4 regions of the Vibrio sp. Vb0937 genome follow, and region 4 is predicted to be linked to each of the others. Evidence: predicted binding sites of a transcription regulator. Region 4 holds the regulator's gene; each other region holds the start of a gene.
What was found. The regulator PurR, encoded in region 4, represses purine synthesis genes. The targets are predictions, from matches to a motif close to TNANGNAAACGTTTNCNTNA.
Positions count from the first base shown of each region.

Region 1 (3,105 bases), on a different contig from region 4:
GCTGCCACTCGTGCGTTTGGCATGCTGTCTTCGCAAGCTTCCAAGATAGCTTGCAGGTTACTTCCGTTACCCGAGATGAGGACCACAAAGTTTTTTAGGGTATGGTTTTTCATGATGTCGAGAGCGCCTTGGTATTGTAGGTTGGAGTTATGTAGCTTCTAAACTACCTACTAATAGAATGGTTTGTAGTGTTCTAGATAGCAAAATGAGGACCTAGTCATCTAGTGTCCTCATTCTTCTTATCTTTTGAGCTCGATTTGCAAATTATTGGATTTCAACTTGCTCTTCGTTCGCGTCTGCTTGTGCGATTTGACCAATCACCCACGCGTTTTCGCCTTCTTCTTTAAGAAGAGCAACTGCTGCGTCTGCCTGGTCTTTCGGTAGTGCGACGATTAGACCTACACCACAGTTGAATGTGCGGTACATTTCGTGTGTGTCGACGTTGCCTTTCTCTTGTAGCCACTTGAAGATAACTGGCCATTCCCAACTGTTACCATCGATAACTGCTTTCGTGCCTTCAGGCAGTACGCGTGGGATGTTTTCCCAGAAACCACCACCAGTGATATGAGAAATCGCATGGATGTCGTGTTTCTCAATCATCTTAAGTGCTGACTTGATGTAAATTTTTGTTGGTTCTAGTAGGTGCTCACCAATAGTGCGGCCTGCTAGCTCTTCGCTCTTATCTGCACCAGATACTTCTAGGATCTTACGGATAAGGGAGTAACCGTTTGAGTGTGGGCCGCTTGAGCCAACAGCGATAAGTGCATCACCAGCAGCGACTTTCGTGCCGTCAATCACGTCTTCTTTTTCTACTACGCCAACACAGAAACCAGCTACGTCGTAGTCTTCGCCTTCATACATGCCAGGCATCTCCGCAGTTTCGCCACCAATTAGGGCACAACCTGCTTGAACACACCCTTCTGCGATACCTGAAACAACATCCGCTGCGGTATCAACGTCTAGTTTGCCTGTTGCGTAGTAATCTAGGAAAAACAGTGGCTCTGCGCCTTGCACGATAAGATCATTTACACACATTGCCACTAGGTCGATGCCAATCGTGTCGTGCTTATTCATATCCAGTGCTAGGCGAAGTTTTGTGCCAACGCCATCAGTACCAGAAACCAGTACAGGTTGTTTGTATTTAGTTGGCAATTCGCATAGCGCGCCAAAACCACCGATACCACCCATAACTTCAGGGCGACGAGTACGTTTTACCGCACCCTTAATACGATCCACAAGCGCGTTGCCTGCATCAATATCTACACCAGCGTCTTTATAGCTAAGAGAAGAGTTGTTACCACTCACAGGGAAGTCCTCGGTATTAAGTTGGATATGAAAACGGCGCTATTCTAACAGTGCTTAAACATAGATAGCAAACGTTTGCGCCTGTTTTTTTCTTTAGTGATTTATCCTGATATCCCTGTGAAAATCATGTATAATCTGAAGGTTTGTTTAAATATTGCCAACTATAGCCGGAGATGGACATGAAAGTTGTTGAAGTAAAGCACCCTCTAGTAAAACATAAAATTGGTCTAATGAGAGAAGGTGACATCAGCACAAAACGTTTTCGTGAGTTAGCGACTGAGGTCGGTAGCCTACTTACTTACGAAGCAACGTCAGACTTTGAAACAGAAAAAGTGACCATTGATGGTTGGAACGGTCCGGTAGAAGTAGACCAGATTAAAGGTAAAAAAGTAACCGTAGTGCCAATCCTACGTGCAGGTCTAGGCATGATGGATGGAGTTCTTGAGCACATGCCAAGCGCACGTATCAGTGTTGTGGGTATTTACCGTGATGAAGAAACGCTTGAGCCAGTTCCTTACTTCAACAAGCTTGCTTCAAACATCGAGGAGCGTATTGCGCTTGTTGTTGACCCAATGCTTGCAACAGGTGGTTCTATGATTGCTACGATCGATCTCCTAAAAGAGAAAGGTTGTAACCAAATCAAAGTGCTGGTACTTGTTGCTGCACCAGAAGGTATTGAAGCGCTAGAAAAAGCACACCCAGATGTTGAGCTATACACTGCGGCAATCGATGAGAAGCTTAATGACAAAGGCTACATCGTTCCGGGTCTAGGCGATGCAGGTGATAAGATCTTCGGTACTAAGTAATTCTTTGATGTATTACTATGACTGAACAGAAAAAGGCTTGGTGAAAACCAAGCCTTTTTTGTATCTACAAGAGGAGAAGAGTAAGGCGCGCCACCTAATAAAGCGGCGCAAACGAACTATTTCGCGCTTTCTTCTTCCATTTGTGCGTTATCCACAACGTGGTTTTCACCTAAATCGTTTGGTAGCACAAGGTTAAGAATAATTGCCACGATACCGCATAGGCTCACACCCTGTAGACTGAACTCACCAATACCGAAAGCCATACCACCAATGCCAAACACAAGTGTTACGGCAACAATCACTAGGTTACGAGACTTATGTAAATCAACGTTATTCTTGATCAGTGTGTTGAGGCCTACCGTTGCGATGGAGCCGAACAGCAGAATCATGATGCCGCCCATGACAGGAACTGGAATCGTTTGAAGAACCGCACCTAGCTTACCTACCAATGCAAGTACGATTGCGGTGATTGCTGCCCAAGTCATGATCACAGGGTTAAATGCTTTGGTTAGCATTACCGCTCCTGTTACTTCACTGTAAGTGGTGTTTGGTGGAGCACCCACCATCGAAGCTGCGATAGTTGCCACCCCGTCACCTGCGATTGTGCGGTGAAGGCCTGGTTTTTTCAGGTAGTTTTTACCTGTAACGTTTGAGATAGCAAGCATGTCACCTACGTGCTCAACCGCAGGTGCGATAGCGACAGGAATCATGAACAAAATTGCGTTGATATTGAACTCTGGCGCGGTGAAGTTTGGCATGGCTAGCCAAGCCGCTTGTTCTACGGGAGTGAAATCAACCACACCGTAGAATAGAGAAACAGAGTAACCAGCAAGAATACCACCAACAATAGGAACGAGCTTCAAAAAGCCTTTTGCAAAAACGCTGAGTACAATGGTTGTGAGCAGTGAGACCGCCGAGATAATGATCGCAGCATCACCATTAACTAGCTGTGCAGCTCCATCACCAGTTTTACCTACCGCCATGTTCACTGCCG
Region 1 covers NZ_JAWOTK010000004.1:296,230-299,334, forward strand. Annotated here, with positions in the region: gene purN (phosphoribosylglycinamide formyltransferase) at 1-113, opposite strand, end outside; gene purM (phosphoribosylformylglycinamidine cyclo-ligase) at 265-1,305, opposite strand; gene upp (uracil phosphoribosyltransferase) at 1,485-2,111, shown strand; gene R7P67_RS09665 (uracil-xanthine permease family protein) at 2,228-3,105, opposite strand, start outside.
Region 1: a site for PurR is predicted at 1,369-1,388, ahead of purM (phosphoribosylformylglycinamidine cyclo-ligase). Genes of this name have one in related genera too.

Region 2 (3,105 bases), on a different contig from region 4:
CAAAGGAAGCGCGATTGCGATTAAGCGGGCGATCAGTAACTTAGTTGTGAATGCGCTACGTTATGGCAATGGCTGGGTCAAAATCAGCACTGGTGTGACAGCAGATAAGCAGCTAGTGTGGATTTCAGTAGAGGACAACGGACCGGGTATCGAGCATTCCCAAATCGCGAGGTTATTTGAACCCTTTACGCGTGGTGACACCGCTCGCGGTAGTGAAGGCACTGGGCTAGGGTTGGCGATTGTGAAGCGTATAATCAGCCAACATTCAGGCTCTGTGGTGATGCGTAATCGCAGTGAAGGCGGTTTAATCGCTCAAATCAGCTTTCCTACCAAGTAAGTCGATGGCCTGCACCCTTTAAACAAAAAGCCCAACCTAAATAGGTTGGGCTTTTCTTATTCTCAATAATCTTAAGACTCTTTCACTTCCTGAGGAAGTTCATCTTCGTCTTCCAGTTTCTCTGGCAGAAGTAAATTTAAAATGATCGCAGTGATGCCACCTGCTGCAACACCAGTTGAGAAAATACTCTTAATAAATTCTGGCATAAATTGCAGGATCTCTGGTTTTTGTGCGATACCAAGTCCCATTGAGAAGGATAAGGCCATGATCAGAATTGCGCGGCGATCGAGCTCAACACGAGAGATAATACGCACACCAGCGGCAGCAATCGTACCAAACATGACAATCGTTGCGCCGCCAAGTACTGGCTCAGGAATCAGCTGAACAAAGCTAGCGACGCCAGGAAACAAGCCAAGAATCACTAACATGCCTGAAATAAAGTAACCCACGTAGCGGCTCGCGACTCCTGTTAGCATGATGATGCCGTTATTCTGGCTAAACGTTGAGTTCGGGAAGCTGTTGAAAACGGCTGCGATTGCAGAGTTTAAGCCGTCTGCTAACACACCGCCCTTAATGCGTTTCATGTACACTGGGCCTTTTACTGGCTCACCAGACACTTCAGATGTTGCGGTAATATCACCGATGGCCTCTAGTGCGGTAATAAAGAAAATCAGTACCAGCGGAATGAACAGAGACCAGTCAAACGATAAGCCATATTGCATTGGTACGGGCAGTGCTACGATCTCGGTTGCGCCTAGCTGAGAAGTATCTACCATCCCCATAAAATACGCCATGATGTAACCCACTAGCATCGCAATCACGATTGAAGCCACACGGATGTATGGGTTTTTCGAGCGGTTTAAAATCACAATTAATCCAAGTACCGTCCCAGCCAGAGCAAGTTTGTCTAAGCTGCCGAAGGTTCCTTCATTTAATGCTGCGTAGCCACCGCCCATTGATACTAAGCCGACTTGAATCAGTGTGAGACCGATAAGAGTGACGACGATGCCTGAAACGAGCGGAGTGATGATTCGGCGGGCATGCTCCAATACGCGAGATAGGAAAATTTCTGCAAATGATGCGACTAAAATCGTACCAAAAATGGCAGCCATCATGGTGCTGATGTCTGCTCCACCGGCTTTCAGCGATAGGCCTGCTCCAATAATAGGACCTAAAAAGTTAAAGCTGGTGCCTTGAACAGAGAGCAAACCAGAGCCAATTGGGCCAACGGTGCGAATTTGAATAAACGAAGACACGCCTGACGCAAATAAAGACATGCTGATGATGGTGTTCGTTTGGTCTGCAGGTACACCCAAAGACTGACAGATGATCAGTGACGGAGTGATAACCGCGACGAACATCGCCAATAAGTGCTGAAGTGCGGCAAAAATGGTTTGAGGCAAAGGTGGTCGATCGTTGAGTTGATAGACCAGTTCCGAAGATCGGTTTGAAGTTGTCATTGTTTGTCTCGCTAGTCGCAATATTTCCCTAGTTCTCGCTGAATGGGAGAGCAGGGTGGAGTTGACGTCGTTACCTGTGATTGCTGTTAATCAGAGTCAACTCAGGTTGGTGGAGTGTGATCTAACACACTTAAAAATTTGTGCGCGATTATAGAGAGATTTACTCAAAAAGCAAACGTTTGCTTTGTTTTTGGCGTATTAAAAAACGAGCCATTTGGCTCGCTTTCAATCATTACGCTTTGGAGTAAATATCCCGCTCACCCAACCAGCGATCGATAATTGCTGTTGCGTTAGTCGGGTAATTGTCATGAATATGACGCGCAATACGCTGAACTTCGGGAATCAGGCGTTGATCTCGAACTAAGTCTGCGATTTTGAAATCAGCAAGACCTGTCTGCTTTGTACCCAATAGTTCTCCAGGGCCACGAATTTCTAGGTCTTTCTGCGCAATGACGAAGCCATCGTTACTTTCACGTAGTACTCCGAGACGTTTTTGCGCGGTTTTTGACAGCGGAGAGTGGTACAGCAGCACACAATGGCTAGCAACGGAACCTCGGCCCACGCGACCTCTTAACTGGTGTAATTGTGCCAAACCAAGACGTTCAGGGTTTTCTATGATCATCAAGCTAGAGTTTGGTACATCCACACCAACTTCAATCACTGTCGTTGCGACCAGCAAATGCAGTTTATTGTCTTTGAAATCTTGCATCACCGCTTGTTTCTCTGCCGGCTTCATTCGTCCGTGTACTAGACCAATTTTTACGTCCGGCAGTTTACGTTGAAGCTCTTCTGCGGTATCTGCCGCGGCTTGCGCTTCTAGTACTTCCGATTCATCAATCAGGGTACACACCCAATATGCCTGCTTGCCTTCGTTTAAGCAGGCATTTCGGACACGCTCGACGATGTCGTCACGTTTTGTATCAGGAATGGCAACGGTTTGAATCGGCGTTCGACCCGGTGGTAGCTCGTCAATCACGGAAGTTTCCAGATCGGCGTAAGCGGTCATCGCTAAGGTTCGAGGAATAGGCGTCGCCGTCATGATCAACTGATGAGGATAAGCGCCTTGTTTTGCGCCTTTTTCACGCAATTCTAATCGCTGATGGACACCGAAGCGGTGCTGTTCATCAATGATGACCAAAGCAAGGTGATGAAATTCAACGTGCTCTTGGAATAGCGCGTGAGTACCCACTACCATTTGCGCTTCACCACTGGCAATACGAGCCAGCTCGGCTTCCTTTGCCTTACCTTTGAGTTTGCCCGCTAACCAACCGACTTGAATGCCCATTCTCTCAAACCAGTTTGCGAAGT
Region 2 covers NZ_JAWOTK010000010.1:92,487-95,591, reverse strand. Annotated here, with positions in the region: gene envZ (two-component system sensor histidine kinase EnvZ) at 1-337, shown strand, start outside; gene R7P67_RS14610 (uracil-xanthine permease family protein) at 409-1,797, opposite strand; gene recG (ATP-dependent DNA helicase RecG) at 2,030-3,105, opposite strand, start outside.
Region 2: a site for PurR is predicted at 1,965-1,984, ahead of R7P67_RS14610 (uracil-xanthine permease family protein). Genes of this name have one in related genera too.

Region 3 (3,105 bases), on a different contig from region 4:
ACGGAGGACTCCTTTTGATGTGCTTTGCCAAATATATACCGTAAAAATGTTGTCAAGGTAGCATTAAATGCTAGACGATTTGGCCTTCAAATTGCCGTTAGCATACCACCAGATATGGAGTACGAGTAGTCGCGATCACAAGGATTTCTCTCAGAACTGTCACAGTTTGTGAATACAATAACAAGCACTATGTGTTCTCTATCATACATTCTGAAAGTGGCTTTATTTTTTAATTCATAAAATTGTAATTTAATTACATATAAACTTTGATAAAGGTCAATTTATGTATTTTTTGTGATTCCAATCACTAAAATGCTTGTAATTAAATTTCTTGGTGGTATATTTGTAACCAGCTTCTGAGAGAAGAATGAAATGCTCAAAGGATGAGTCCGTTTTATCGCCTCCAAGGAACCGAGAAATCAACGAATGTTTAATTGATTTAAAAGGTGATAGTTATGAAAGGTTTACCAAGTACAATGTTCTGGAATAGCAAGTCTGTTTACACCGGTAACTTTGTATACCCAACAAGCTTTGGCTACTAAGTGAAGTCAACGCATGTGACTCGAACAGTTTGTTCACCCCTATAAATTGGAATTTTTTTTCAGTGATAGTGCTGACATGATTCACCGCCACCCAAATTGGGTGGCGTTTTTTTATCTCTATTTTCTCTTCCTGACTCACTTATTGCCATCAAAGCCTTCTTCTATTCCCCATTCTTCGGTTTTATCGACTTTTCCATCAAATCTGTTAGATACCATGTTTAAAATGGGCCATTTTCATCTGAAAGTTTAGTACATTGCTCAGTTTTTATTCTCTTTTAGAGAACTGTGTTATCTGGGTTACCTATTGTTTTATAAGAATATATTTCTTTACTTGCTTTGATAGATTAGAGAATGTGTTTCATATCCAAAGAAAAAAAACGCATTAGAGTGAAGATTCTATCTAGAATTTGCTATTTGATAACTTTATAATTCCCGCCAATCGATTACGCAACCGTTTACTTTTTACCTTTACAGGATTCGATCATGCTCGAGAGGCTTTTTAAACTCAGTGAAAATGGCACAAATGTGCGCACTGAGATCATTGCAGGTGTTACGACCTTCCTAACTATGGCTTACATTATTTTTGTAAACCCAGCGATCCTGTCGGATACCGGTATGGACCGTGGCGCCATTTTTGTCGCGACTTGTCTTGCTGCCGCAATCGGCTGTTTTATCATGGGATTTGTTGCCAATTACCCAATCGCACAGGCACCAGGAATGGGCCTGAACGCATTTTTTACTTACTCTGTTGTATTGGGAATGGGTTATACGTGGCAAGTTGCGTTGGCGGCTGTATTTGTTTCTGGCCTTCTGTTCATTCTTTTAAGCGTATTTAAGATCCGTGAGTGGATTATTAACTCGATCCCGCATTCTCTACGAACAGGTATTTCAGCTGGTATTGGTCTTTTCTTAGCGTTTATCGCATTAAAAAATGCAGGTATCGTCGTTGATAACCCAGCGACATTAGTTTCTATGGGAGAGATCACATCATTGCCATCTGTATTGGCCGCGATTGGCTTCTTTCTTACGATTGCACTGGTTCACCGTGGTGTGAAAGGTGCGGTGATGATCGCCATTCTTGGCGTTACAGCGCTTGGTCTTCTATTTGGTGATGTGCAGTGGGGCGGTATTATGTCAACGCCACCAAGCATTGCGCCAACTTTCATGCAACTGGATTTCTCTGGTTTGTTTGAAGTAGGCATGATTTCCGTCGTATTTGCTTTCCTATTTGTCGATTTATTTGACACCGCAGGGACGCTCGTTGGCGTTTCTCAAAAAGCTGGTCTAACTGATGAGAATGGTAACATCCCTCGTTTAAACAAAGCGTTACTTGCAGACTCAACAGCAACGTCAGTAGGTGCATTACTTGGTACCTCCAACACGACATCTTATATTGAAAGCGTTTCTGGTGTAGCTGCGGGTGGGCGTACTGGTCTAACAGCCGTGGTTGTTGGTGTACTCTTCCTACTTGCTCTATTGTTCTCACCACTTGCGGGCATGATCCCTGCTTATGCAACGTCAGGTGCGCTATTCTATGTGGCGATCTTGATGCTGTCTGGGCTAGTAAGCATTGATTGGCGTGACCTAACTGAAGCGTCCCCAGTTGTTGTGACTTGTTTAGTTATGCCGCTAACATTCTCGATTGCAGAAGGTATCACGTTAGGCTTTATCGCATACGCGGCGATCAAGTTATTCAGCGGTAAGGGCCGTGAAGTGTCGATGAGTGTATGGGTGATGTCAGCCATCTTCATCGTTAAATACCTCGTCGGTTAATTTCTCGAGCAAAAAGCCAGTGTGGATTTATTCACGCTGGCTTTTTCTTTTTTTACGTTGTTCACAGAAGACGGTTTTTCTGCGGAATAGGCAGAGAATTTTGATATCACCGTTGGTATTAGCGGTGTGTTTCGGTAGAATAATCGTTTGCGCAGCTTGAAATCCTCGTCTCCAAACATTTTGGAGAAGTTAGTGAGCATTCCGCTTTTGAGTGACTTCGCTAGATTTTGAGGATGCATATTTTCAAATTATTAGGTTATTACAATGAGTAAAAAATTCATTATCACTTGGGATGCAATGCAGACTTACTGCCGTGAACTGGCTGAAAAACAAATGCCAGCTGAGCAATGGAAAGGAATTTGGGCGGTAAGCCGCGGCGGTTTGGTTCCTGGCGCTATTTTGGCTCGTGAACTGGGTATTCGTTACGTTGATACAATCTGTATTTCAAGCTACGACCATGATCATCAGCGCGACATGACGGTACTAAAAGCACCTGAAGGTGATGGCGAAGGTTACCTAATCGTTGAAGACCTAGTAGACAGTGGTGATACAGCGCGCAAACTACGTGAGATGTATCCAAAAGCGAAAATGATCGCTGTGTGTGCGAAACCATCAGGCAAAGAGCTGCTGGATGATTACGTTGTAGATATTGCTCAAGACACTTGGATCGAGCAGCCTTGGGATATGTCAATCCAGTATGCTGAGCCAGTAAACCGCAAGCAAAAATAAGCGCGGTTAAAGAATATTGAGAAATGCCCCTTTATAGGGGCATTTTTTTTATTATGATATT
Region 3 covers NZ_JAWOTK010000008.1:46,816-49,920, reverse strand. Annotated here, with positions in the region: gene R7P67_RS12890 (aminoacyl-histidine dipeptidase) at 1-2, opposite strand, end outside; gene R7P67_RS12885 (NCS2 family permease) at 1,026-2,315, shown strand; gene tet(34) (oxytetracycline resistance phosphoribosyltransferase domain-containing protein Tet(34)) at 2,580-3,044, shown strand.
Region 3: a site for PurR is predicted at 986-1,005, ahead of R7P67_RS12885 (NCS2 family permease). Genes of this name have one in related genera too.

Region 4 (3,105 bases):
GCTGGAAATAGCGTAGTACTTTGTAACGACTGGAAAGCCACGTTTTTTATAAACGTAAGGCTTTAGCCCTTGTTTCTCGAAGTCAGATGAAGTTTTTTGGTCTGCTCTGATATGAAGCTGATTGTTTACCACTAGTGCAAACATTGTTTCATCAGCGAATAGTCCGAAGCCACCAAACATTGAGCGCGACTTGATATTACCAAGTGCCTCAAATAGCTTCATAGAGTCTTTGAGTATCGGTTTATCCATGTTTTGTTATCTCGGTGTAATTAATATTACGCCACCAAAAGTCAGGTCCGAGAGAGTAGCAAACATGCGTAAAAACAATGTCATTACAGAGTAAAGTCATTGCTTACACACTTGCCATCGGTAACCCCGCTACCTTCCATATCGTAATATGGTTCAGGCCGGAGGCTTTGCGTCCCACTCTTTCGAATGGTTTGCCCTGTGCGTGACACAATGAGCATACTTCTTATATTGAATTAACATCACGGTTTAGCGTTAAAAGTGTGATTTCGGTTCAATAAAAATGATAGATTGAATGCTCTATTTTGCATATGGAAAGGTGCAAATTGGCCTTTGAAAAGGAGTTCTTAATATATATTACATTTATATAAAACAGGGAGTTAACGTTAGTCAATTGTTATTAGAGTGGTGTGAAGTATTAGAGAATGCTTAATTTTTCCAAAAAAATAAGCGCCCCTGTAGAGCGCTTATTTAACACGGTTAAATACAGTGAAATTTAGTTCATTTTTTTCACAGTATTTCGAATTACAAGCTCAGGTTGCATTTCGAAAATTCGTTTTTCGTGTTCTTTATCTTTGATACGCTCAAGTAGAATTTCGAATGCATTTTTACCAACACGACGTTTAGGTTGGTGGATAGTCGTTAGCGGTGGAGAGAAGTATTCCGCAAGCTCTATGTTGTCGTAGCCGATCACTGAAATATCTTCAGGAATTTTGATCCCGTTTTGTTGCAAGCGGCTCATTAGGCCTAGAGCCATTGTGTCGTTAAAACAGAATACCGCCGTCGGGCGCTTGTCCATTGCGGTAATTTTATCTGCAACTAATACGGCCGTATCACATTCAAAGTTACCTTCAAGGATCCAGTCTTCATTTACAGCTAGGTTCGCTTCGCTCATTGCGCGACGGAAACCTGCAATGCGCTCTTGGCAAGCAAGCTTTTCAAAATGACCGCTTAGACAAGCGATATCCGTATGACCATTGTCAATCAGATGTTTGGTCGCAATGTAGCCACCTTCTTCTGAGTTATCCATGATTTTGTCTGCTTGCGAGCTCTCTGGGCCCCAATCCATGACCACTTTAGGAATGTCCGCATGACGGTCAAGCATCTCTTTTAGTTCTTCGGTTAAGTCAGAACACATCACTAGGATGCCATCAACGCGCTTTTCAGCCAGCATACGAATGTAATCGCGTTGTTTTTCGTAAATCCCGCCTGTGTTACATAAAATCAGAGTATAGCCTTGGCGGTAACAGTAGCTCTCAACGCCATCAATCACTTCTGAGAAAAATAGGTTAGTTGATTGAGTTACTAACATGCCAATCGTACGAGTTGAGTTGCATTTTAGGCTGCGTGCAACGGCACTTGGCGCGTAATTCAGCTCGTCAACGGCTTTCATTACTTTTTCTTGCGTTGCTTCTGCAACGAAACGCGTTTTATTGATAACGTGCGAAACTGTCGTAGTGGAAACGCCGGCTAAGCGAGCAACGTCTTTTATCGTGGCCATAAATGGTGTCCTGTATCGAGCTACTGAAATATGTCGTATTGGATGTACCTGATGCTCTAATGGTTTCACACCTAGCAATATAAAATTGGCGCTAAGTGTCTCGGCAGCGGTTGATCCAAGTGCGACAAAAGGGTACGTAGCAGCATCGGTCGATGAATTTTATCTTTTTTCTATCTGATGAGAAATTGCCATCAACCTGTTAAGAAAACACAAAAACCGCTATATTTCAGCGGTTTACATATAAATCATATTTAATCGTTTGCGCTCACATTTTAGCCCTATGTGGACTGACTAGCAATGTTTTCAGCAAGAGATTTGTGTATTTGAAGTCACATTTTGACTGCTAAATAACCAAGCGTCTTTGCGCTAAGTTAAGGCAAACGAATATTATACCCAAGTTACTTACAATTGGTCACTTTCAGGCATACAGGAAGCCCGATAGGCAGGCTCCCTAAAAATAGGCGGCAATTATTCACCAAGAAGGTAGGCGCTGTCTAGTTTACAAAATGCAACTAATAGTTTCGCGACACTCGAGTAAAATCCAAATTCGTCGAATTTTTTACATTTGTCTGAAAACTGAGGTAACCAAGACATCAATTGTTGCTGGATAAAGTCGTTTTGTTTAACGAAGGCTTCTTCCATGTGTTTTTCTTGTTCAAGCTCGTTTGAGCGGATAATCATGTTCCCGAGAAAGTCGAGCTCAACGGCTAAGTGATCCGCAGGTTCCTTTAGGTTTTCGTCTACTTGAACGCCAAATTCAGCCATCAACTTTTCCATTTCCTCAGCTGGCTTGTCATTCAGTAAACCTGATTCACCAATGTACATGGATGCGTAAGGAAGAGCGCCGTATTTTTCTGTCTTCAAAAACAGTTCACAAAAGTCAGCTGCAAGCTCTAGTTGTGCATCTTCACGATCTTGTAACCGATTCAATGCATCAACTAGGCTATCAACGGCTGGTTTTAGCGACTCATTTTCACCTAAACCTGCGAGAAAACTGCGAATTTCAACACTGTGATAGGCTTCCAATTCTTTCTCTGTTAGTTCTTTTGCGAACAAGCTCGAAAACCACCAGTAAATTTCAGCGCGTTTTTCATTAAAAGCTTTCACTTCTTGCATTTTGGGCTCCTGAATGATGCTTCAAGTCATGCATCACAAAGTCAATTAGGGATATCCCCTAAGTGTAATCAATTAAAATGAATAGCAGTAACTATAATTGTTATGTTTTATGGTCAAAAATGACCGTTTATTAATAGCAATGGGTAAGCTTGTTTTGAATCAATAAAAACGCTAAATCTTGCGTTTTAATGTATCTATGACTAGAAATGTTACTAGTTATGAATAGAATACGTCTTGGATAA
Region 4 covers NZ_JAWOTK010000003.1:95,776-98,880, forward strand. Annotated here, with positions in the region: gene R7P67_RS07305 (TfoX/Sxy family DNA transformation protein) at 1-249, opposite strand, end outside; cyclic di-GMP riboswitch class I at 366-455, opposite strand; gene purR (HTH-type transcriptional repressor PurR) at 743-1,747, opposite strand; gene torD (molecular chaperone TorD) at 2,216-2,863, opposite strand.